One region of the Bradyrhizobium sp. Bra78 genome, then DNA from elsewhere that is predicted to be linked to it. Evidence: predicted binding sites of a transcription regulator. Region 1 holds the regulator's gene; each other region holds the start of a gene.

Region 1 (4,198 bases):
CCAGCTTGATCACACCTTCCAGCGCCTCGGCGCCGGAATTGCAGAAGAACACGAAGTCCGCAAAGCTCTCGTTGCAGAGGCGGTTCGCAAGCTTCTCGCCGTCCGGGCTCTGGAACAGGTTCGACATGTGCCAGAGCTTGGTCGCCTGCTCCTGCAACGCTGCGACCAGCGCGGGATGAGCATGACCGAGCGCATTCACGGCGACGCCCGAAGTGAAATCGAGATAGCGCTCGCCATTGGTCGCGATCAGCCAGCAGCCCTCGCCGCGCTCGAAGCCGAGGTCGGCCCTGGCGAAAACAGGGAGCAAATGCGGCGCGGCGCTGTTGGTCATGACGATCACTTGAATGTTGTGGACGGCCTGAATGTGCATTGCGCAACGCACCATTGACCGGTCCGGAAAACGAAACGTGCCGCCTTTTAAGGGCGGCACGCAGCACTATCTTATGCCTGGCAAGACGGGTGTCAATGCCGCCCGGAAAGCCTCGCGAAACGCAGAATCCGTAGTCTTGCGGTGCCGATTTTGCGGGTTTTTCACCACGGAACATGTGGAAGCGAGTCGGCGGACTCTTGCGCGGGAGTCACGCCATATTGTAGCGTTTGGATTGTCAGATACGACATCTCGTGCAGCGGTTCTGATCTCTAAGTCCTTATGTACCGGCGTAAACGTTCGGGCGTCATTGGCGCGCCCGGCGAGCCTTAAGGGATTCTGACGGCACGGGTTTTTAAGGCTTAGGCATTCGCTGCGAGGCCCCAGGATGGCTGGCGCGCAGCGAGGGAAAGGGTGCAATGACGGTTTTGACCTGGTCCGATGATCGCGTCGAGCAGCTGAAAAAGCTCTGGGAGGCCGGACTTTCGGCCAGCCAGATCGCGGCTGAGCTCGGCAATGTGACCCGCAATGCCGTGATCGGCAAAGTGCACAGGCTCGGCCTGTCGGGCCGCGCCAAGAGCCCATCTTCCGCAGCGCCCCGGCCGCGCAAGGCGCGTCCCGCGCAGCACATGATGCGGGTGACCCGTCCGATCTCGCGCGGCAACACCGCGCTGGCGCAGGCCTTCGAGGTCGAGGTGGAGGCTGAGCCGGTCACCTACGACAACGTGGTGCCGATGAGCCAGCGGCTGTCGCTGCTGGAGCTGAACGAGGCGACCTGCCACTGGCCGGTCGGCGATCCCTCGAGCCCGGACTTCTTCTTCTGCGGCGGCAAGGCCCTCTCCGGCCTGCCCTATTGCGCCCAGCACTCGCGCGTGGCGTATCAGCCCGCGGCGGATCGCCGGCGCGCACCGGCGAAGCCGGGGCCGCGCTGAAGCCCGGCTCCAAACGACATCGTCCCGGCCTAACTAGCTAGCGCGCAATTGCGCAGTAGGGACCGGAACGATCGAAAAATGGAAATGCGCGCCGCCCGGCGCGCTTTTTACTTGCCTGTTCGCGGCTGAACTTACGCCTGCTCCGCCTTCGCGAAACGGTCGTCCAGCGCATAGCCGGCGCCGCGGACGGTGCGGATCGGGTCCTGCTCGCGGCCGAGATTGAGCAGCTTGCGCAGGCGGCCGATATGCACGTCGACCGTGCGCTCGTCGATGTAGATGTCGCGGCCCCAGACGCTGTCGAGCAGCTGCTCGCGCGAGAACACCCGGCCCGGATGCTCCAGGAAGAACTCCAGGAGGCGATATTCGGTCGGGCCGAGATCGATCGGCCGGCCGGAGCGCGCCACGCGGCGCTTGTCGCGATCGAGCTCGATGTCGCCATAGGCGAGCACGGTGGCGAGCCGCTCCGGGCTTGCGCGCCGCAAGAGGCCCTTCACCCGCGCCAGCAGCTCCGGCACCGAAAACGGCTTGACGATGTAATCGTCGGCGCCGGTCGCAAGACCCCGCACCCGCTCGCTCTCCTCGCCGCGCGCGGTGAGCATGATGATCGGGAGCTGCTTGGTCTCGGGCCGGGTGCGCAGCCGTCGGCACAGCTCGATGCCGGACAGACCCGGCAGCATCCAGTCGAGCACGATGAGATCGGGGATGTGCTCCTTGAGCCGGGTGTCGGCGTCGTCGCCGCGCATCACCGTCTCGACGTCATAGCCGTCGCCTTCGAGGTTGTAGCGAAGAAGCTCGGTGAGAGCTTCCTCGTCCTCAACCACCATAATGCGTGCGCCCATGGTGTCGTCGCTCCTTGCGTGATCAGGTATTCGGAACCGTCGTGGCGAAGTTCGTCATGTCGCCCTTCGGCCGCTTGTCGGTGATCGCCTGGCCCTCGATCATGTAGAACACGGTCTCGGCGATATTGGTGGCGTGGTCGCCGATGCGCTCGATATTCTTGGCGCAGAACATCAAATGGATGCAGAACGAGATGTTGCGCGGATCCTCCATCATGTAGGTGAGAAGCTCGCGGAACAGCGAGGTGCAGATGGCATCGACTTCCTCGTCGCCCTTCCACACCGCCATCGCCGCCGGCAGATCGTGCGCGGCATAGGCGTCCAGCACCGACTTGACCTGCTGCTGCACGAGGTCGGTCATGTGCTCGAGGCCGCGGAACAGCTTGAGCGGATGAAAATCCGTTTCCAGCGCCGCGACGCGCTTACCCATGTTCTTGGCGAGGTCGCCGATACGCTCCAGATCGGTCGCGACGCGCATGGCGCCGACGATCTCGCGCAGATCGACCGCCATTGGCTGGCGGCGCGCAATGGTGAGGACGGCGCGCTCCTCGATCTTCTTCTGGAGCGCGTCGAGCTCGACGTCGATGGCGACGACGCGCTGGCCGAGCGCGACGTCGCGGCGGATCAGCGCATCGACGGAATCGACGATCATGCGCTCTGCGATTCCGCCCATCTCGGCGACCAGGCGAGTGAGCTCCTGGAGGTCGGTGTCGAAGGCCTTTGCGGTATGTTCGGAACCCATGTCCTGTCTCCTCAGCCGAACCGGCCGGTGATGTAGTCCTGCGTGCGCCGATCGGTCGGCGACGTGAATATCTTGCTGGTCTCGTCGAACTCGATCAACTCGCCGAGATACATGAAGGCGGTCTTGTCGGAGACGCGCGCCGCCTGCTGCATGTTGTGGGTGACGATCGCGATCGTGTAGTTCTCGGACAGCTCCTGGATCAGCTCCTCGACCTTGGCGGTCGAGATCGGATCGAGCGCCGAGCAGGGCTCGTCGAACAGGATCACTTCGGGCCGCACCGCGACCGTGCGGGCGATGCAGAGGCGCTGCTGCTGGCCGCCGGACAGCGACAGGCCCGACGCGTTGAGCTTGTCCTTGACCTCGTTCCAGAGCGCGCCGCCGCGCAGCGCCTTCTCGACCCGGCCGTCCATCTCGGACTTCGGGATTTTCTCGTAAAGACGGATGCCGAAAGCGATGTTCTCGTAGATCGTCATCGGGAACGGCGTCGGCTTCTGGAACACCATGCCGACGCGGGCGCGCAGCAGATTGAGGTCGAGCTTGCCGTCGAGGATGTTGGTCTGGTCGAGCATCACCTGACCGGTCGCGCGCTGGCCCGGATAGAGGTCGTACATCCGGTTGAAGATGCGCAGCAGGGTCGACTTGCCGCAGCCCGACGGGCCGATGAACGCCGTGACGCGGTTGGTGCCGAGCGTCAGGTTGATGTTCTTCAGCGCGTGGTGCTCGCCGTAATAGAAATTGAGGTTGCGCACCGTCACCTTGGGGGGAGCCTCGGGCAATGCTGCCGTCTGGGGCAGGCCACCGGCCGCGCTCATCGACGATACTGAAAGTTCACTCATTTTGCGGTCCTCTCGGCGCCAAGTATGCGCGCGCCAATGTTCAGGGCAAGCACGGTCAGGGTGATGAGCAGCGCCCCGCTCCATGCCAGCTGCTTCCAGTAGGCGTAGGGGCTCTGCACGAAGTTGTTGATGGTGACCGGCAGGTTGGCCATCGTCTTGGTCAGGTCCAGGCTGAAGAACTGGTTCGACAGCGCGGTGAACAGCAGCGGCGCGGTCTCGCCGGCGACGCGGGCGGTGGCGAGCAGCACGCCGGTGATGAGGCCGGCGCGCGCCGAACGGTAGGCGATCCGCTTGATCACCAGCGAGCGCGGCAGCCCGAGCGCCGAGGCCGCCTCGCGCAGCGCGTTCGGTACCAAGAGCAGCATGTCCTCGGTCGTGCGCAGCACCACCGGAATGACGATGACGGCGAGCGCGAGACAGCCGGCGACCGCCGAGAACCCGCGCATCGGCACCACCACGGCGCCATAGATGAACAGGCCGATGAT
Region 2 (4,198 bases), on a different contig from region 1:
GCGTTTGCGGCAGCTTCGGACGGGCCCGCCCTGCGAAATACTTCGCTTTGGGTGGTTGTCTGGACGCTAGAGTGTGTCGCGCCCGTAAGACTACGGTGACCATCCGGCGGTAAGATTTCCCTTCTCACGAGCAATGGTGTGCGGCGTACGACATGACAGCAATGACGGCTTCTCATCTGGTTTCACGTTGGTCTGGTGCCTTCTGGTCGGGAGCACTTGGTATCTGTGCGATCGTCGCCGTCATACGTCCTGCCGAGGCTGATCCTCGCGCCGTGGTCGAGCTCTTCACCTCCCAGGGCTGCTCGTCCTGCCCGCCGGCCGACAAGATCATCGGCGACCTCTCCAGCGATCCCTCGATCATCGCGCTGAGCATGCCGATCGACTATTGGGATTATCTCGGCTGGAAGGACACGCTGGCGGATTCACGCTTCTCGGCGCGGCAGCGTGCCTATTCGCGCATGCGCGGCGACCGCGAGGTCTACACGCCGCAAGTCGTGGTCAACGGCTCCACGCACGTCGTCGGCAGCGACCGCACCGGTATCGAGAATGCGATCGGCAAGACCGACAAGGGCGTGGGCGTGATGAGCGTGCCGGTGACGATGTCGCTGGCGGGCAAGCAGATCAACGTCTCGGTGGCCGCCAGCAAGGAGCCTGCGGTCTCGCATGGCGAGGTCTGGATCTGCTCGATTGCGAAGTCGGTGCCGATCGCGATCAGCCGCGGCGAAAATCGCGGGCAGCAGGTGATCTATCACAACGTCGTGCGCAACCTGCTCAAGGTGGGCGACTGGACCGGACGTCCGGAAAGCTGGACGGTGCCGATCGAGAACCTCACGCGCGACGGCGTCGACGGCGCGGTGGTCTATGTCCAGGACGGCAGCCGAGAAAAACCGGGCCCGATGCTTGGCGCGGCCTACACGTCGCTGCACTGAACTCGCTCGGCGCTTCGCTTTCTCTCCGACAAATCCCCGCTCTCAATCCTCATGGTGAGGAGGCGCGCCAGCGCCGTCTCGAACCATGCAGGCCCCGCTGATGCATCTCGGGCCTCGATCCTTCGAGACGCCGCTTCGCGGCTCTCAGGATGAGGGGCGAGAGTTTGCGCAGTGGTGGGGAGAACTTGGTCGAGCCGGAAACATCCGGACATAAACAAAAAAGGACCAACTCGCGTTGGCCCTCCTTGTGGCGCGAACAGACCCGATCCTGACGACCCCGGGGGGCTGGGGGCTGAGGAATCCGGAACCGAAAGGACCGGGTCAACGCACACAGGTCTTTTCGCAGTGCAGGGCGGCAGTCGCTGGGCGGAAAAGCGGCGACACTATGATTCCTGCTAACGATCCCGTGACGGTTCGCCGCGATATATTGCCACCGTTGCGTGTGTGCTGATTTGCAACTGATTTGGCCGGTGGAACCAGGAGCCTCTTGCAGAGGAGAACGGTTGGCGCAATCATGCAACTGTCATGATCCGCGGTTCCGGGGACGGTCTTCGCGGACGCGACCATGCTGATGCGACAGGAGGCGCTCCATGAGTCTGTCGGAGGATGCCGATCCGAGCGAACAGCGCGCGGCGGCGCGCCCCGCCGCTGCCAATGCTCAACTGAGCCGCGTGACGTTCAACCGGCTCGAGCTGCACCGTATTCTCAATCTCTACGGCCGGATGGTCGCCGATGGCGAGTGGCGCGACTATGCCATCGACTTCCTGAAAGACCGCGCCGTGTTCTCGGTCTTTCGCCGCGCCTCGGAAGTGCCGATCTATCGAATTGAGAAGGATCCGCGGCTCGCGCGCAAGCAAGGCATGTACAGTGTGATTTCGGCGACGGGCTTGATCCTGCGCCGCGGCCACGAGCTGGAGCGCGTGCTCCTGGTGATCGACCGGAAATTGGCGGTGGTCTGACGAGGCTCTACTTCCCCGGCACCGTGCTCGCGCCCTCGCCGAGGTCGCGCTGCATCATCACGGTGTCCAGCCAGCGGCCGAATTTAAGCCCGACATTGGGATGGGTGCCGATCATCTTGAAGCCGCCCTTGGTGTGCACGCCGATCGAGCCGGCATTGGCGGAATCGCCGATCACGGCGATCATCTGGCGGAAGCCGCGCGCCTCGCATTCGACGATCAGCCGCTCCAGCAGGAGCGCCCCGATGCCTCGGCGGTGGAAGGACGGATCGAGGTAGATCGAGTTTTCGACCGTGAAGCGGTACGCCGGCCTTGGCCGGTAGGCACCGGCATAGGCATAGCCGGCGACGCGCCCGTCGAGGATGGCGACGAAATAGGGATAGCCACCGTCGACCAGCGCGCGGTAGCGGCGCGTCATTTCAGCCAGGTCGGGCGGCGCCAGCTCGAACGTCGCGGTGCCCTCGCGGACAGCCTGCTGGTAGATGGCGGTGATGGCGGGAAGGTCGGCCTCAAGGGCTGGTCTGATCTCAGGTGCGGACATGGGAGGAGATTAGAGCCTTACCGGGACGGCTGGAAGAGGCAACGATGCTTCCACATACTTCGTCATTGCGAGGAGCCCTTGCGACGAAGCAATCCAGAAATGCATCCGCGGAGGCTCTCTGGATTGCTTCGCTTCGCTCGCAATGACGGCGTTTGGGGAAGCATCCGGGCCCAAACAGAAACCCCGGCCTCTCGGCCGGGGTTCGTGTCCGTTCTCTCGTCTCAGCGCTTAGTCGCGCTGGCCGAGCAGCTGCAGGAGCAGCGTGAACAGGTTGATGAAGTTCAGGTACAGCGACAGCGCGCCGGTGATGGCCGCACGCTCTGCAACGTCACCGCCGGCCGACGCGTAGCCGTAGATGTAGTCGTTCTTCAGCCGCTGGGTATCCCAGGCGGTGAGGCCCGCGAACACCAGCACGCCGACCACGGAGACGATGAACTGCAGCATCGTGCTGGCCAGGAACAAATTGACCAGGCTCGCGATGATGATGCCGATCAGGCCCATGAACAGGAACGATCCCATTCCGGTCAGATCACGCTTGGTGGTGTAGCCGTAGAGGCTGAGCGCACCGAACGTGGCCGCGGTGATGAAGAACACCCGCACGATCGAGGTGTGCGTGAACACCAGGAAGATCGAGGACAGCGAGACACCCATCAGCGCCGCGAACACCCAGAACAGGATCTGGGCGGTCGAAGGAGCGAGACGGTTGATACCCGCCGAGATCACGAACACCATGGCGAGCGGCGCGAGCATGAACAGCCACTTCAGGGGGCTGACGAACATCGCGTAGCCAAACGGCGTCAGGAACAGCTTGCCGACGCGGACGGCTTCCGGGGTCGGAACGTCGGTCACGGCGGCCATGTAGACGCCGAGCGCGGCGAGGCCGGTGATGGCCAGGCCAATGCTCATGTAGTTGTAGATGCGCAGCATATAGGAGCGCAGGCCGGCATCGACCGTCGCGGCGTCAACACGCCCGGCGGCCCTGCCGAAAGGAGAAGCGTAGTTACGGTCTAGGTCCGACATGGTCGAATTCCCGTTGGTTGGCCGGTCCGGCATGAGGGTCGCCATGCCACCGGTTCGTCAAATTCTATCTCGGATACCGGTGTGTGCCGACATTAAATTTGGCTCACAATCGGGACTCCGAACCCGTTCGATATGTGGGAAACTAACACATCCGCTGCAACCATCCACGCGCGGCTGAATGTCGCCCTTTCCCGCAATCCTGGCGAGCGGACGTGGTTAATCGCCGGAATCGCGCGATTCCGACATCGCGTTGCCACCCGCTACCATTTGTCACAAATTCCGCAACACCGTGGCGGGCTTTTTGTTCAACGCCAGCAGCGTGCCGGCGAGCCCGAGCCCGACGGTGACGACGAGGGCGGCCGCGACCACGCCGGCCGCGCTGCCGGCCTGCCAGACGAAGCTCAGCGTCATCAGCCGCGTCACGATCATCCAGGCGGCGATGCTGCCGGCGACCACGCCGAACACCGCGGTGGCCAGCCCGATCAGGAGGTATTCGAGCGCATAGGCGCCGAGCAGCCGCAGCCGGGTCGCGCCCAGGGTCTTGAGGATCACGGCATCGTAGACGCGGTGGCGGTGGCCGGCGGCGAGCGCGCCGCCCAGCACCAGGATCGCCGAGATCAGGGTGACCGCGCTGGCGCCGCGGATCGCGAGCGCAAGGTTGGTCACGACCGAGCCGACCGTCTCCATCACCTCGCGCACGCGCACGCTCGTCACCATCGGATAGGCGTCGGCGACCTCCTTGATGATCTTGC
Region 3 (4,198 bases), on a different contig from region 1:
GTGATCTGAAGCGAGGATTGAAAACCCTCGAAGCGCCGCACCCGCAAAAAGCATTCGCGCAGGATCAGCAGCGTCCAGCGGTCACCGACCACCGCGACGGTGCGGGAGAGCGAGCAGGGCTCTTCGTCCAGCGTGTCCCAATTCATGATGCCGTCTCCCGGCCGAGCCTAGTAAGTCAGAAAAAGGAACTGACTTGAATGATCAGCGCTATTTGCAAAGAAGCCTAACAGTCCGTCGCGAAGTTTGACAGTTCTATTTTAGAACTATAGCCTTCGGCCCAATTACACGCTCTCACCGGAGGAGGCGACTTTGCCCAAGCGAAACGCGACAGCTGCCGTGATCGGGGCCGGCGATTTCATCGGCTCGGAGATTGCCAAGAAGTTTGCCGCCGAAGGTTTCGCGGTCTTCGCCGGCCGCCGCAACGGCGACAAGCTCGCGCCGCTGGTGCGGGACATCGAGGCCGCGGGCGGCGAGATCCATGCGCGTTCGCTCGATGCGCGGAAAGAGGAGGAGGTCATCTCCTTCCTCAACGACGCCGACAAGCACGCGCCGCTGGACGTCTGCATCTTCAACGTCGGCGCCAACGTCAATTTTCCGATCCTCGACACCAGCGAGCGCGTGTTCCGCAAGGTCTGGGAGATGGCCTGCTATTCCGGCTTCCTCGCGGGGCGCGAAGCGGCGCGGCTGATGCTGGCGCGCGGCGGCGGCAAGATCTTCTTCACCGGTGCGACCGCGTCCCTGCGCGGCGGCAGCGGCTTTGCCGCCTTCGCCAGTGCCAAGTTCGGCCTGCGCGCGGTGGCGCAGGCGATGGCGCGCGAGCTTGGGCCGAAGAACATCCACGTCGCCCATCTCATCATCGATTCCGGCGTCGACACCGAATGGGTGCGGCAGCGCCGGCTCGAAGCCCTCGGGCCCAATGCGCTCGACAATCCCGACCTCCTGATGCCGCCATCGGCTGTGGCCGATTCCTATTGGCAGCTCTATCAGCAGCCCAAGAGTGCCTGGACCTTCGAGATGGAGATCAGGCCGTTCGGAGAGAAATGGTGACCGCCGCGCAAAAGTCCGGCTAGACTGATCCAAACACAAATCGAAACTTCGGGAGGCCCAAACGTGAAGACCGCGATCACCGAACTGTTCGGCATCGAGCACCCCATCATCCAGGGCGGCATGCATTTCGTCGGTTTTGCCGAACTGGCTGCCGCCGTCTCCAATGCCGGCGGGCTCGGCATCATCACCGGTCTCACGCAGAAGACGCCGGAATTGCTCGCCAAGGAGATCGCGCGCTGCCGCGGCATGACCGACAAGCCGTTCGGCGTGAACCTCACCTTCCTGCCGACCTTCGCGGCGCCGCCCTATCCGGAATACATCGCGGCCATCGTCGAGGGCGGCATCAAGGCGGTGGAGACCGCGGGTCGCAGCCCGGAAGCCTACATGCCGGCGCTGAAGGCCGCTGGCATCAAGGTCATCCACAAATGCACGTCGGTCCGGCATTCACTGAAAGCCGAACGCATCGGCTGCGACGCCGTCAGCGTCGATGGCTTCGAGTGCGGCGGTCATCCCGGTGAGGACGACATCCCCAACATGATCCTGCTGCCCCGTGCGGCGGAGGAGCTGAAGATTCCGTTCGTCGCCTCCGGCGGCATGGCGGACGGCCGCAGCCTCGTTGCGGCGCTCTCGCTGGGCGCGGCCGGCATGAACATGGGCACGCGCTTCATCGCCACCAAGGAAGCGCCGGTGCATCAGAACGTGAAGAACGCGCTGGTCGCGGCCACCGAGCTCGACACCCGCCTGATCATGCGGAGCTTGCGCAACACCGAGCGCGTGCTCAAGAACGCCAACGTCGATCGCCTGCTCGAGATCGAGCGCGAGAAGGGCGACAAGCTCAAGATCGACGACATCCACGACCAGGTCGCGGGCGTCTATCCCAGGATCATGCTGGAGGGCCAGATGGATGCGGGCGCCTGGAGCTGCGGAATGGTGGCCGGCCTCATCCACGACATCCCCTCATGCAAGGAACTGGTGGATCGCATCATGGGCGAAGCGGAAACCATCATCCGGAGCCGCCTGATGGGGTTCCTGGACGGGACGGGTGCAGCGCGAAAGGTCGCCTGACACCGCAAACTTCTTAACCACGGCGGCATTTGGCCGCTGGAATTGCGCGCGACGCCTCCTAGATAGAAGTAAATTACCCCTTAACAATCAATTTCAGGAGGCGTCCGTGGTCCTGAAGAGCGTATCTTTTGTCGTTGCCCTCGGCGTCGTGCTCGCATGGGGCGGCCTCGCGCGCGCTGATGACTACAAGCCCGGTGAATATCTCGGCCTTGACCTGTCCAAGGCAGTCCTGTCGCCGAAGCGGCTCGGGCCCGAGACGCAATTCGCTCCTGTTGCGCTGGAGGCGCGCGGCGGCAACGAAGCGCAGGCGCGGGCCGAACCGGTAGATGTGCCGAAGAAGGTCGCGGCTGAACGTGTGCATGTGTCCGAGCCGAAGGTCGCGCACGCTAGGCCCGCGCAGCCGCGCGGCGCCGCTCGCACCAGACTCGCGCATCGTCACGGCAATCCTCTGGATGCGCAGGCGATGGACACCCGAATCCAGACCTGGCCGTGCCGCAGCGGCGGCATCTGCAACTGGAAGCATTAGCTGGCGAGACAGCCGGACCCAACGCTCTCCCCGTAAGAACGGGGCGAACGAGTGCACCGTCGCGCAGGTGTAGCCCGATCCGTCATCTGTCCGTCGCAAAACCGTAGGCATGGAGTCAAGAAACCGTAAGCCGGGAGTCAAACGGCGCAGGCACCTTCCGTCGCGATTCGACGAAGGTTCCCTGAATGGCAACGCTCCGCGCCGCGCGCGCCTGGACCCGGCGGCAGTTCCTGGTCCGCTCCACCTCAAGCCTCGCCGTCGCCTCGCTCGGCACACTCGCCAAGCCGCACCTCGGCCGCGCCGCGGATCGTCCGCAGATCGCAGGCGGCATCCAGTCCGGCGATATCTCGGACGGCTCGGCTGTGATCTGGGCGCGCGCTGACCGGCCTGCGCGCATGCAGGTGGAGTGCTCGACCGTCGAGAGCTTCAAGACCGTCATCGCGTCAGCTTCGCGCGATGCGTTGCCGGACGCCGACTTCACGTCAAAAGTCCTTCTGAACGATCTGCCACCGGGGCAAGACATCTTCTATCGAGTCCGCTTCGACGACGTCGCGACCGGCGTTGCCGGCGAAACCCGCGTCGGCCATTTCCGCACCGCGCCGTCTGCCGGCCGGTCGATCTCGTTCCTGTGGTCGGGTGATGTCGCGGGGCAGGGCTGGGGCATCGACATCTCGCGCGGCGGCTATCGCAGCTATCGCACGATGCTCGACAACCGCCCGGACTTCTTCATCCACTCCGGCGACCACATCTACGCCGACTGCACGATTCCCTCCCAGCAGAAGCTGCCGAACGGAGAGACCTGGCGCAATCTGGTGACCGAGGAGAAATCCGAGGTCGCGCACACGCTGGCGCAGTTCCGCGGCAACTACAAATACAACCACCTCGACGAGCATTTCCGCGCTTTCCACGCCGAGGTGCCGATGTTCGCGCAGTGGGACGACCACGAGGTCACCAACGACTGGTCGCCGACCGGCAGCTATGACGACGCCGGCCACGAGGACGACGGCACGCCGCGTTTGGTCGCGCGCGCCCGCCGCGCCTTCTTCGACTTCATGCCGATCCGCGACATCGGCGCGCGGAAGGGGCGGGTCTATCGCAAGATCGCCTATGGTCCGCGGCTCGATGTCTTCATGATCGACATGCGCAGCTATCGCGACGACAGCTGGAACAAGGGCGATGACCATCGCGGCTGGATCCTGGGCGCCGAGCAGCTCGCCTGGCTGAAGCGCGAGCTCGCCGCCTCGCGCGCTACCTGGAAGGTGATCGCCGCCGACCTGCCGATCGGCCTCGTCAGCCCGGATGCGGTTGCGCTCGGCGACGGGCCGCCCGACCGGCGCGAGCACGAAATCGCCGATCTGCTGGCCTCGATCAAGCGCACCGGTGTTCGCAACATCGTCTGGCTCACCGCCGACATGCACTACACCGCTGCGCATTATTACGATCCAAACAAGGCGCAGTTCAGGGATTTCGAGCCGTTCTGGGAATTCGTCTCCGGTCCCCTGCATGCCGGCACCTGGGGGCCGGGCGAACTGGACGACACGTTTGGTCCGGTCGCGATGT

What was found. Region 1 encodes PhoB, which activates phosphate uptake and scavenging genes when phosphate is short. Its sites were predicted from a motif close to TGTCATNNANCTGTCAT; they were not measured.
Region 2: OC450_RS31400 (DUF2794 domain-containing protein) is a predicted target of PhoB. The motif match lies at 1,440-1,456, and genes of this name have one in related genera.
Region 3: OC450_RS06160 (alkaline phosphatase D family protein) is a predicted target of PhoB. The motif match lies at 2,719-2,735, and genes of this name have one in related genera.

Annotation. Positions count from the first base shown of each region.
Region 1 covers NZ_JALJRE010000024.1:26,908-31,105, reverse strand. Annotated here, with positions in the region: gene OC450_RS33575 (aspartate aminotransferase family protein) at 1-331, opposite strand, end outside; gene OC450_RS33570 (GcrA family cell cycle regulator) at 787-1,299, shown strand; gene phoB (phosphate regulon transcriptional regulator PhoB) at 1,431-2,138, opposite strand; gene phoU (phosphate signaling complex protein PhoU) at 2,161-2,877, opposite strand; gene pstB (phosphate ABC transporter ATP-binding protein PstB) at 2,889-3,713, opposite strand; gene pstA (phosphate ABC transporter permease PstA) at 3,710-4,198, opposite strand, start outside.
Region 2 covers NZ_JALJRE010000019.1:61,913-66,110, reverse strand. Annotated here, with positions in the region: gene OC450_RS31405 (DUF1223 domain-containing protein) at 153-929, shown strand; gene OC450_RS31400 (DUF2794 domain-containing protein) at 1,520-1,888, shown strand; gene OC450_RS31395 (GNAT family N-acetyltransferase) at 1,896-2,426, opposite strand; gene OC450_RS31390 (Bax inhibitor-1/YccA family protein) at 2,655-3,446, opposite strand; gene OC450_RS31385 (ABC transporter permease) at 3,717-4,198, opposite strand, start outside.
Region 3 covers NZ_JALJRE010000002.1:465,783-469,980, forward strand. Annotated here, with positions in the region: gene OC450_RS06140 (winged helix-turn-helix transcriptional regulator) at 1-146, opposite strand, end outside; gene OC450_RS06145 (SDR family oxidoreductase) at 310-1,047, shown strand; gene OC450_RS06150 (NAD(P)H-dependent flavin oxidoreductase) at 1,111-2,112, shown strand; gene OC450_RS06155 (hypothetical protein) at 2,219-2,638, shown strand; gene OC450_RS06160 (alkaline phosphatase D family protein) at 2,824-4,198, shown strand, end outside.